3 regions of the Rothia sp. SD9660Na genome follow, and region 1 is predicted to be linked to each of the others. Evidence: riboswitches for the same ligand, from Rfam matches in the RefSeq annotation. Region 1 holds a riboswitch; each other region holds the start of a gene.
What was found. Region 1 has a riboswitch for S-adenosylmethionine ahead of QM007_RS08585 (O-acetylhomoserine aminocarboxypropyltransferase/cysteine synthase family protein). Riboswitches for the same ligand answer to the same signal wherever they lie in the genome.

Region 1 (3,266 bases):
TCGCCGCCTGCGAAGGCTGGATCCTGCCGGATGGCCAGGTTTTGCATGTGGCCCCAGGCGATCTGTTCGGCGGTAGCTGCGGGGCCGGAGGCGATGACGGCGCAGGAGCGGACGAGGTCGGGGTAGGTGACGGCCCATTCTGCGGCGCGGGCGCCTCCCAGGGAGCCACCGATAACGTGGTGGAGGGAGGTGACGCCCAGCTGGTCGAGTAGGCGCTTTTCGGCGTGGACGCCGTCGCGGATGGTAACCAGGGGGAAGCAGGATCCCCAGGGCCTACGGTCGGGGTCGATGCTGGCGGGGGCTGGTGAGGCGGGGCCGGTGGAGCCGTAGCAGCCACCGAGTATATTGGGTGAGATGACGAAGTATTTGTCGGTGTCGATGACGCGGCCGGGGCCAACTGCGGTGGGCCACCAGCCGGCGGCTTCAGCGGCTTCGCGGTCCTGCTCACTGGCGTCCGCCCCTACTCGCCCTGCCGAGACGTGGGTGTCGCCGGTCAGGGCGTGCAGGATCAGGATGGCGTTGTCGCCCGCCTCGTTGAGGGTGCCCCAGGTTTCGTACCCGATGGTGATGTCGGGTAGTACTACCCCTGATTCGAGGGTCAGGTCACCGATAGAGGCGTGGGTGAGGACGCCGTCGGTGCGATGGGGGGCACTGTCAGCGGGACGTGCTGTCGTCATTGAGCTACCTTTCCTTAGCGGATAGCGGCAAAGCCGAGGTCGAGGTCGGCGAGAATGTCATCGATGTGCTCGATCCCTACCGAGAGGCGGATGAAGGCTGGGCTGATACCGATGGCTTCAAGCTCTTCGGTGGTGGACTGGCTGTGGGTGGTGGAGGCCGGGTGGACAGCAAGTGAACGCACATCGCCAATATTGACCAGCAGGGAGTGCAAGGAGAGGGAGTCCACGAACTTCTGGGCGGTTGCGGCGTCGGCGTCCTTGAGGGTGAAGCCGAGGACGGCGCCAGCCCCCTTGGGCAGGTACTTTTGGGCCAGGTCGTAGTAGGGGGAATCAGGCAGGCCGGAGTAGGTGACAGATTCGACCTGGGGATGGTCCTTGAGGAACTGGGCAACCTTGAGGGCATTCTCTACGTGGCGCTCGACGCGCAGGGAGAGGGTCTCAAGACCGATGGCAATATTGAAGGCGTTGGTCGGTGAGATGGATGAGCCGAGGTCGCGCAGCAGAGAGACCCGGGCTTTAAGGATGTAGGAGAGGTTGACCCCAAAAGCCCCATCTGCACCGAGATCGCGGGCATAGACCAGGCCGTGGTAGCTTTCGTCGGGCTGGTTGAAGAGGGGGTACTTCTCGGGGTAGGCGCCATAGTCGAAGTTACCGGAGTCGACGATAACGCCGCCGACCGAGGTGCCGTGGCCGCCCAGGTACTTGGTGGCTGAGTGGATGACCACGTCAGCGCCATACTTGATGGGGTTGAGCAGGTAGGGGGTGGCAATGGTGTTATCGACGATGAGCGGCACCCCAACCTCGTGGGCCACGGTCGAAACAGCCTCAATATCAAGCACATCGCCGCGAGGGTTGGGCAGGGTTTCTGCGTAGAAGGCCTTGGTGTTCTCGCGGGCTGCTGCTCGCCAGGACTCGGGGTCGGCAGGGTCGTCAACGAAGGTGGTTTCGATGCCGAGGTTCTTGAGGGTGTACTTGAGCAGGTTGAAGCTGCCGCCGTAGAGGGAAGGGGAGGCAACGATGTGGTCCCCGGCCCCGGCGATGTTCAGGATTGCGAAGGTTGAGGCTGCCTGGCCGCTGGCGAGCAACAGGGCCCCGACGCCACCTTCGAGGGCAGCGATACGGTTTTCAACGGCTTCCTGGGTGGGGTTGTTGATACGGGAGTAGATGGGGCCCAGCTCTGAGAGGGCGAAGCGGCCTGCTGCCTGGGCGGAGTCCTTGAAGACAAAGGACGTGGTCTGGTAGATGGGCAGGGCGCGAGCGCCGGTTGCCGGGTCAGGTTCCTGGCCAGCGTGAATCTGCTGGGTTTCGAACTTCCAGCCGGTGGGGTTGGAGGGGGTGGGAACGGTGTTCTCGGTGGTCATGCGGTTACTCCTAGGGAGATCGTTGTTTCAGTGTTCAGTTGAAACGGGCCGCATGCCGTATCTTCCGCCCGGGTCAGGAGGAAAAGAATCTGATGCCCTCGCAGAAGATAGAGGCACATCGGTCCCGCGCTTGCGTACCTGGTTCTCGGTGGGTACGCCCGGTCTTCACCCAGGGCACCCCACCGCGAGTGGAGGGTTGCCGACCAGCGAGCTGGGGCTTAGCGCTGGTTCTCTTGACCTGTTTCTAGTCTGGCTGGCTCACCCGGGGAGCGTCAAGAAAGGGCTCTAAAGTTTCAGCATGTGTCCTTGTATTGCGTACGTTACGTTCTGTGAGCGTCATTTAGAATGGTGGGAAGCGAGTTTTTACGAAAGGGCTGATGATGTCTCTGACTCCTCCTCTTGCCAAGCGCGTGCCCCTTGCGCGCACCCATCACGGTGATACTTTTGTTGATCACTACGAGTGGTTGCGCGATAAGGAAAGCGCCGAGGTTCTAGAGCATCTACGCGCTGAGAACGCCTTTACCGAGGCGGTCACAGAAGATCAACAGCCCCTTCGGGACGCTATTTTTGAAGAGATTAAGGGCCGTACCCAGCTCACCGATATGTCTGTGCCCTCGCGCCGCGGGGCCTGGTGGTACTTTAATCGCACGGTTGCCGGTGAGCAGTACCCGGTCATGTGCCGCGTCCCTGCCCTGACCGAGGGTAGCGTTGAAGAGCGCTACCAGCCGCCGGTCGTCCGTCCCGGTGAACCGCTCGACGGTGAGCAGGTGGTGCTGGACTGCAACGAATTTGCCCGCGATATGGCCTTTTTCTCCCTGGGATCCTTCCAGGTCACCCGCGACGGTTCCTTGCTGACCTTCGGTGTGGACGATTCAGGCGATGAGCGCTACACCCAGTACTTCAAGAACCTCGATACCGGAGAGATTCTGGAAGAGAAAATTGAGGACGTCTTTGCAGGGGCCTTCTTTGCCTCTGGAGCCAAGCACCTGATTTATTCGGTGGCCGATGAGTCCTGGCGCCCCTACGAAGTGCGTGCCCACGCCATTGGCACCAGCGCCTCTGAAGATTTTGCCCTCTACCGCGAGGACGATAACGGCCTCTGGTTGGGTGCTGGCATGTCGTCCTCCCGTACCCACGTAGTCATTACCTCATCCAACTCTGAGTACTCAGAGACCCGCATTATCAATATCCACGAGCTGGGCCAGCTAGAGCCCACCCTCATTATGAA
Region 2 (3,266 bases), 330 kb from region 1:
AACAACGGAGAGCATAGCCAGAATCTTCACGTCATCACGCTTGCGGCCGGCCTTTTCAGCCTCGTTGCGGATGCGCTCGGTCAGCACCTTAGTCAGGTGGGGGCGCAGGGCGGTGATGAAGATAGCCTCGGCGTGCTGGCCTGAGAAAGCCTGGCCGCGGGAGGACGCACCGGCCTGGAAAATCACCGGGGTGCGCTGGGGTGAAGGCTCGGTCAGGGCGATGCCGGGTACCTGGAAGTACTTGCCCTTGTGCAGGATAGGGTGAACCTTAGAGGGGTCAGCGAAGATACCGTTTTCACGGTCGCGGGGCACAGAGCCGTCCTCCCAGGAGCCTTCCCACAGCTTGTAGCAGACGTCGAGGAACTCTTCGGCAATCTCGTACCGCTCATCGTGCTCAATCTGACCGGGCAGACCCTGGTTCTCAGCAGCAGACTGCAGGTAGGAGGTCACCACGTTGAAGCCCACGCGGCCACCGGTCAGATGATCCAGGGTGGAGTAGGAGCGGGCCAGGGTGTAGGGCTGGTTGTAGGTCACGGCAGCGGTAACGCCAAAGCCCAGGTGCTCGGTGACAGCAGCCATAGCAGAAATCTGCAGGAAGGGGTCACCCACAGGAACCTGGGCGCCGTCCTTCAGCACGGGAGCTACTGAATCCTTGTAGACATCGTAAACACCGACCACATCCGCAATGAAGACCGCATCAAAGAGGCCCTTCTCGCAGACCTTAGCCAGGTCGGTCCAGTACTTGATGGTGTTGTACTCATCCGCGCGGTTGCGGGGGTGACGCCACAGGCCAAAGCTCTGGTGGCTGGTGGTGGTCATATCGAAGGCGTTGACGACGATGCGCTTCTTCTCGGTCATGAACCGGGCCCTTTCACAGGTGGTGCTTGGCCCTCCGCGCCCGTGCTGCCACTGGCGTCCTTACCCAAAGTAAAAGGCGCCGAGCCTTCGCGGAGGTGGCGCCTGGTTGCGCCGTACTTGCATTACTGCCTGATCCTCATCTGGGGCACCCCGCTACGGGAGAGGGTTGCCGCCCAACTAGCCAGAGCTTGACGTTGGGACTCTTGATCTTGAGATTTAGTGTAGCCCGCCCAGCCCGCCCAGGTGCAAGCATCTCGGGCTACGTTTCACATTGTGGCGCGTGTTGAGCTCTGTTACGGACGTCTGCGGGTTCCGGTCAGATCAACCCACAGCGTCACACTCGTAACCGGCCGAAATACCGCGTCATACTCTTGCCCAGTTCCACCAAACGCCCCTAGCGTTGAAAGCGTTAACCATCCAGAGCGACCGAGAGACTTGGCTCCACGACGTCGCAGCAACCTCCCTACCCCAGGGGTCGGTGCTAACGCCAAGAGACGATGGAGAAAGCATGAGCGCACCCACGCTAGAAGGCACCCCCACCACCCTCACCGCCTGCGAAATCGACTTCAATGCCGTCGGCAAGACCTTCATCGGCGAGCGCGGGGAGACCCGCACCGTCCTTAAAAACGTTTCTTTTACCGCCTACCCGGGTGAGATTATCTCGATTATTGGTTCCTCGGGCTGCGGCAAATCAACCCTGCTGCGGGCTGCTGCCGGTCTGGGGGCTGCGACCGCCGGTACCGTTACCATCGACGGTAGCCCGGTACGGGGTCTCGATTCCCGTGTAGCTATCGGCTTCCAGGAACCGCGCCTACTGCCCTGGCGCACCGTTGAGAAGAACGTGGCGCTGGGTCTGCCCAAGGGCACCCCCAAGGACGTTGCCCGCGAGCAGGTTGCCCGCCTTCTGGACGTTGTGGGGTTGGCAGACTACGCCCAGCACCGCCCCCGTGAGATTTCCGGTGGCATGGCTCAGCGCGCATCCCTGGCCCGGGCACTGGCACGGAACCCCGGCATCCTTCTGCTCGATGAGCCCTTCGGCGCTCTCGATGCCCTGACTCGCATCAACATGCAGGACCTGCTGCTCGATATTCATGCCCACGACCCGGCCACCGTCCTGCTGGTCACCCACGACGTGGAAGAAGCACTCTACCTCTCAGACCGGGTGATTGTGCTGGGTAAGCCGGACCCCGCCGCGCCCGCGACGATTGCCCGCATTGTTGAGGTGCCCGATCACCGCCCGCGCGACCGCGGCAACCCGGCGCTTGCCACCCTGCGTAAAGAACTTTTGGCCGAACTCGGCGTTGAAGAACACTAGGAACACACATGTCACTCATTTCTCGTCTCACCACTACCTCTGCCCTGCTCGCAACCGGCACCCTACTACTGACCGGGTGCCTAGCAGGGGAAAACGCTTCTACCGCCGACACTTCTGCCGCAGCGGGCAACACCACCGTCACCATCGACTACGCCACCTACAACCCACTCTCCCTGATTATCAAGGAAAAGGGGTGGCTTGAGACCGCCCTGGAAGAGCAGAGTAAGGACGTCGAGTGGGTACAGTCCGCTGGATCAAATAAGGCGAATGAGGCTCTGCGTTCTGGCGCCATTGATGTGGGTTCCACCGCGGGCTCAGCTGCCCTGCTGGCTCGTTCCAACGGCTCCCCCATTCAGGTGATTGATCTCTACTCCCAGCCCGAGTGGTCCGCTCTGGTGACCCGCACCGACACCGGTATCTCATCGGTGAAAGACCTGGCCGGTAAAAAGGTAGCCGTCACCAAGGGCACCGACCCCTACTTCTTCCTGCTCCAAGCTCTTGAAGAAGCAGGTGTATCGCCCGATGAGGTCACCATCGAGCAGCTCCAGCACGCCGACGGCCGCACCGCCCTCAACCAGGGCACCGTAGACGCCTGGAGCGGCCTTGACCCTATCATGGCCAGCGCCGAAATTGAGGACGGCAACACCCTCTTCTACCGCAACGTTGACTTCAACACCTACGGCTTCTTGAACGCCACCGAGGAGTTCATCGAGAGCGACCCCGAAGCCGCCCAGGCCATCGTTGATATCTACGAATACGCCCGCGACTGGGCACTCGCCAACGAGCAAGAGGCCGTACAGATCCTGGCGGACGGCTCCGGAATTGAGCTTGAAACCGCCCAGGTTGTCTGGGACCGCACCTACCTTGACATCGATAACGTACCCGGCGACAAGCAGCTCGCCGTGCTTGAAAAGGTCGGCCCCTACCTGGTTGAATCCGGCGATGTTGCCTCACAGGGCGAAGTAGACACCGCCCTGGGCAGCATCGTCAACGACACCTTTGCCCAGAAGGCCGACCCCGCCCGCGTTTCAACCCTGGTGGCTGAGTAATCATGTCAGTTACCCCTGCTCTCACCACCCAACCGGCAACCCAC
Region 3 (3,266 bases), 160 kb from region 1:
AGGGGCTGCCAGAACTGACCCTCGTAGCTAGCGCGGGCCAGGCGGCGGCCGGAGCGATAGCAGAGGGCCAGGGGAATCAGGGTGAGACCCAGAGGCACCAGGCTCATAGTTCCGGTCACCGCTGAGAAGACCCCCTGCTCGGGAATGTTCATGTTCAGGGGCACTCCGTGAACCAGCAACCACAGGTGCCCGGCCGCAGAGACAGCACCGGCTAGGGTACCGCTGCTGCTGAAGCCGTTGGTGTACCAGACCGCCACCAGGAGCAGGACGACGGTGAGGTAAGAGGCCAGCGCCACGAGGGCAAGTTCAACTGAGCCCTGCAGCCACAGGGGCATAGGGAGGGAACGTTTGGGGTGAGCGGTGGTATTCATCGTCTTTCATCATGTCATGTTTCTCTGTTGTGTGCCTGATGACGCTGGCGTGCGAGGTAAGAGTGCGGTGAAGATAACCGGCCCATCTCGCCCCGGCGGTAGAATGGGAGCTATGAGCAGTGAAACTTCGTATGTGATGGTTACCGGCGCTTCAGCAGGTATCGGGGCCGAGTTTGCCCGCCAGTATGCAGCAGCCGGGTACAACCTGGTACTCACTGCCCGGCGGGCCGAGGCTCTAGAAGAACTAGCAGCCCAGCTGCGCAGCAGGTTCGCGGTAGATGTTGAGGTAATCCCTGCCGATTTGCTGGTGGAGCAGGATGTCGCCCGCCTGGTTGAGCGCCTACAGCAGGTTGAGCGCCCCGTGGAGATACTGGTCAATAACGCGGGTTTCGGGCTTGGCAAGAGCTTTGATGCCGCGCCCGTAGAGCGCCACTTAGACCAGGTCGACGTGTTGGCTAGGGTCCCGCTCCAGCTCATGCACACGGCGATTCTTACCATGCTGCCGCGCGGGCGGGGCCGCATTATTAACGTTGCCTCGGTGGCAGCCTTTACCCCCGGCGGCACCTACTCGGCAGTTAAACGTTTCCTGGTGGTGGCCTCAGAATCGGCCCACCTGCAGTATTCGGGCCGGGGTATCCACGTGACGGCCCTATGCCCGGGCCTAACCCGGTCGGAATTCCACGACGCCATGGGCCAGGGCGAGCCCCGCCTACCGGACTTTTTATGGCTGAGCCCCCAGCGGGTCGTTGCCGAAGGTATCGCTGCGGTCACGGCAGGTAAGCCGATCTGTGTGCCGTCCTTACCCTACAAACTAACGGTCGCAGCCGCACGGGTGCTACCCCGCCGGCTGGTGGCAGCCGCAATAGCGAGAACGCGAGATTACTAAAGGTTTTGCAGGCTCACAGCGAAGCTGCTGGGCTCCATCCAGCGTGAGCCTGTGGAACCTATATTGCAGGCTCTAGTCTTCCCAGGGATCCACCGCCGGGACGCCCCAGGACTTATAAATCTCGGCCTTGCTCGAAATAATCTCAAGCTGATGGACGGTGGCGGTGGCAGCCATCAGGCCCTCAAGGGCCGCTGTGGCGAGGGGGGCGGGGCGCTGCCCACCCACCAGGTGAAGATGCTTCTCGGCGTGGCGTCCGGCCCACTCCAGTGATACCTTCGCATCGACTTCTAGCACGTGAGAGTCGAAGCGGTCCATGAGCTCAGCGAGCCAGCGTTCGGTTTCTGGGTAGGGGTAAAGCCCCTTGAGTTCACCAAGGCTGAGTACCGAGATGTACATGGTGCGGTAGGAGCGGCGGCGTAGGCAGTTCACTACCTGCGGGTGCGGGGTGGCCTTGCGAATCTCGGCAAGGACATCGGAATCGAGAAGCAGACCTACCTGGCTCATGCAGCTTTCAGAACACCGTACTCAGTTGCAGGGATACCGCTGGGGTTGGGGGCCAGCAGGAAGTTGAGGAATTCGCTGCGCTCGTTGGAGATGCGGGTGTAGTCCTGGATGCTCATTGCGGTGTAGCCGCCGCGGGCGGGTACAGAGGCAGCAGAGATGTTCTTCTGAACGGTGATGTGAGGACGGTGGGCGTGAGGTCGAGCGTTTGACATGCCGTCGTTGCGCGTAAAGTGCGCATTCCTTTCGAAACTTGCTCTTGCCTGCACCAAACAGCGCCGAAATGCGCGATGCAGACCGCTTCGTCATCCGAGCCACCCGTGAACATGGGGTTGGCGTTCAACCAAAGTCGGAGCTTGACAGTTGAATCTCTTGAAGCTGGTAAAAGCATAACCCGCTCTCAGCGCTTCTGTAAACACCGTTCTCAGAAATTTTTCTTACTGTGATGAACCAGCCCGTGGGCGCTGTGGGTAAGGCGGTGCGATACGCTAGAAGACTAGGTATTTGCTCTGTTGTGAAGGTGCGCCTGTGTCTACTTCTTTCCCTGAAATCCCGGTGACAGCCCCCGCCATTATTCGGCAGGTGGGCTCTCGTGCCTACACGCGGGGGCAGAGGTACATGCGGGAAGGCAACGTCATCCGATACACCTATGATGAGCAGGCCCGGGTGCTGGAAGGGCAGGTGGCTGGCTCTGGTTCTGCCCCCTACACCGCGCGGGTGGCTTTCCCCTCCGAGGTTGCCGCTGGCTCCTACGCTTTTTCCTCGACCTGCTCCTGCCCGGTGGCCCACAACTGTAAGCACGCGGTGGCACTGATGCTGACCGCCATCGACCGCACGGCCAAGGCCAAGCGGGCCATGACGGCATCCTCAAGCACCTGGAAGACCAGGGAGAACCGCCCGGCACCCGGCGCAGACCAGCCCGGTGGCGCTAATGAGAAGGTGCAGGAAATCTTGCAGCTGGCCGACACCATGGGTCTGCAGCGGGCAGCAGATTTGCTGAAGGAGTACAAGAACGGGCAAACCGGTGAGGACGGCCAGCCAGACGCAGGTGCCCGGGTCGGGCAGTCCCTGCCGGCTTGGCAGCGCTCCCTGGCTCATTCTCTTGCTGCCCGCCCCAGCTACGATAGCCGCAACCACCGGGTAACCGGCGCTCTTGATGTGCGCCTGGTAGTTCCCGGTAAGTACGGCTGGACCAAGAATAGTGGGGCTCCTCGTATCTCGTTGGAGGCCCGGCCCCTCATGATGGGGGCCCGCGGCAAGTGGATCAAGGGCGGTTTGAGCTGGGAGAAGTTTTCGGGCTCTGCCGCCGGGTCTGCTGGCACCGGCCTGCTCCCCGAGCACGCCGCCTGGTTCAATGAGTTTTATGCGGTTATTCGCGGGTCCCAGTCCATCTACTCCTCACACCGCGATTGGGCTTCTGTCTCAAATGTGGATTCCTCACTGCTCTGGCAGTTGCTGGAATCTGCCGATGAGGTGGGCTTGACCATCCTCTTGGACGGCAAAGAAAC

Region 2: linked by a shared signal. The riboswitch ahead of QM007_RS10055 (ABC transporter ATP-binding protein) and the one ahead of QM007_RS08585 (O-acetylhomoserine aminocarboxypropyltransferase/cysteine synthase family protein) in region 1 are both predicted to bind S-adenosylmethionine.
Region 3: linked by a shared signal. The riboswitch ahead of QM007_RS09305 (nuclease PIN) and the one ahead of QM007_RS08585 (O-acetylhomoserine aminocarboxypropyltransferase/cysteine synthase family protein) in region 1 are both predicted to bind S-adenosylmethionine.

Annotation. Positions count from the first base shown of each region.
Region 1 covers NZ_CP125946.1:1,818,247-1,821,512, forward strand. The annotation lists gene metX (homoserine O-acetyltransferase MetX) at 1-677, opposite strand, end outside; gene QM007_RS08585 (O-acetylhomoserine aminocarboxypropyltransferase/cysteine synthase family protein) at 692-2,038, opposite strand; SAM riboswitch class IV at 2,160-2,277, opposite strand; gene QM007_RS08590 (S9 family peptidase) at 2,416-3,266, shown strand, end outside.
Region 2 covers NZ_CP125946.1:2,150,532-2,153,797, forward strand. The annotation lists gene QM007_RS10050 (LLM class flavin-dependent oxidoreductase) at 1-858, opposite strand, end outside; SAM riboswitch class IV at 967-1,067, opposite strand; SAM riboswitch class I at 1,269-1,362, shown strand; gene QM007_RS10055 (ABC transporter ATP-binding protein) at 1,367-2,173, shown strand; gene QM007_RS10060 (aliphatic sulfonate ABC transporter substrate-binding protein) at 2,182-3,222, shown strand; gene QM007_RS10065 (ABC transporter permease) at 3,225-3,266, shown strand, end outside.
Region 3 covers NZ_CP125946.1:1,977,203-1,980,468, forward strand. The annotation lists gene QM007_RS09290 (cell division protein PerM) at 1-371, opposite strand, end outside; gene QM007_RS09295 (SDR family NAD(P)-dependent oxidoreductase) at 484-1,257, shown strand; gene QM007_RS09300 (PIN domain-containing protein) at 1,330-1,761, opposite strand; gene QM007_RS09305 (nuclease PIN) at 1,758-1,973, opposite strand; SAM riboswitch class IV at 2,009-2,136, opposite strand; gene QM007_RS09310 (DEAD/DEAH box helicase) at 2,287-3,266, shown strand, end outside.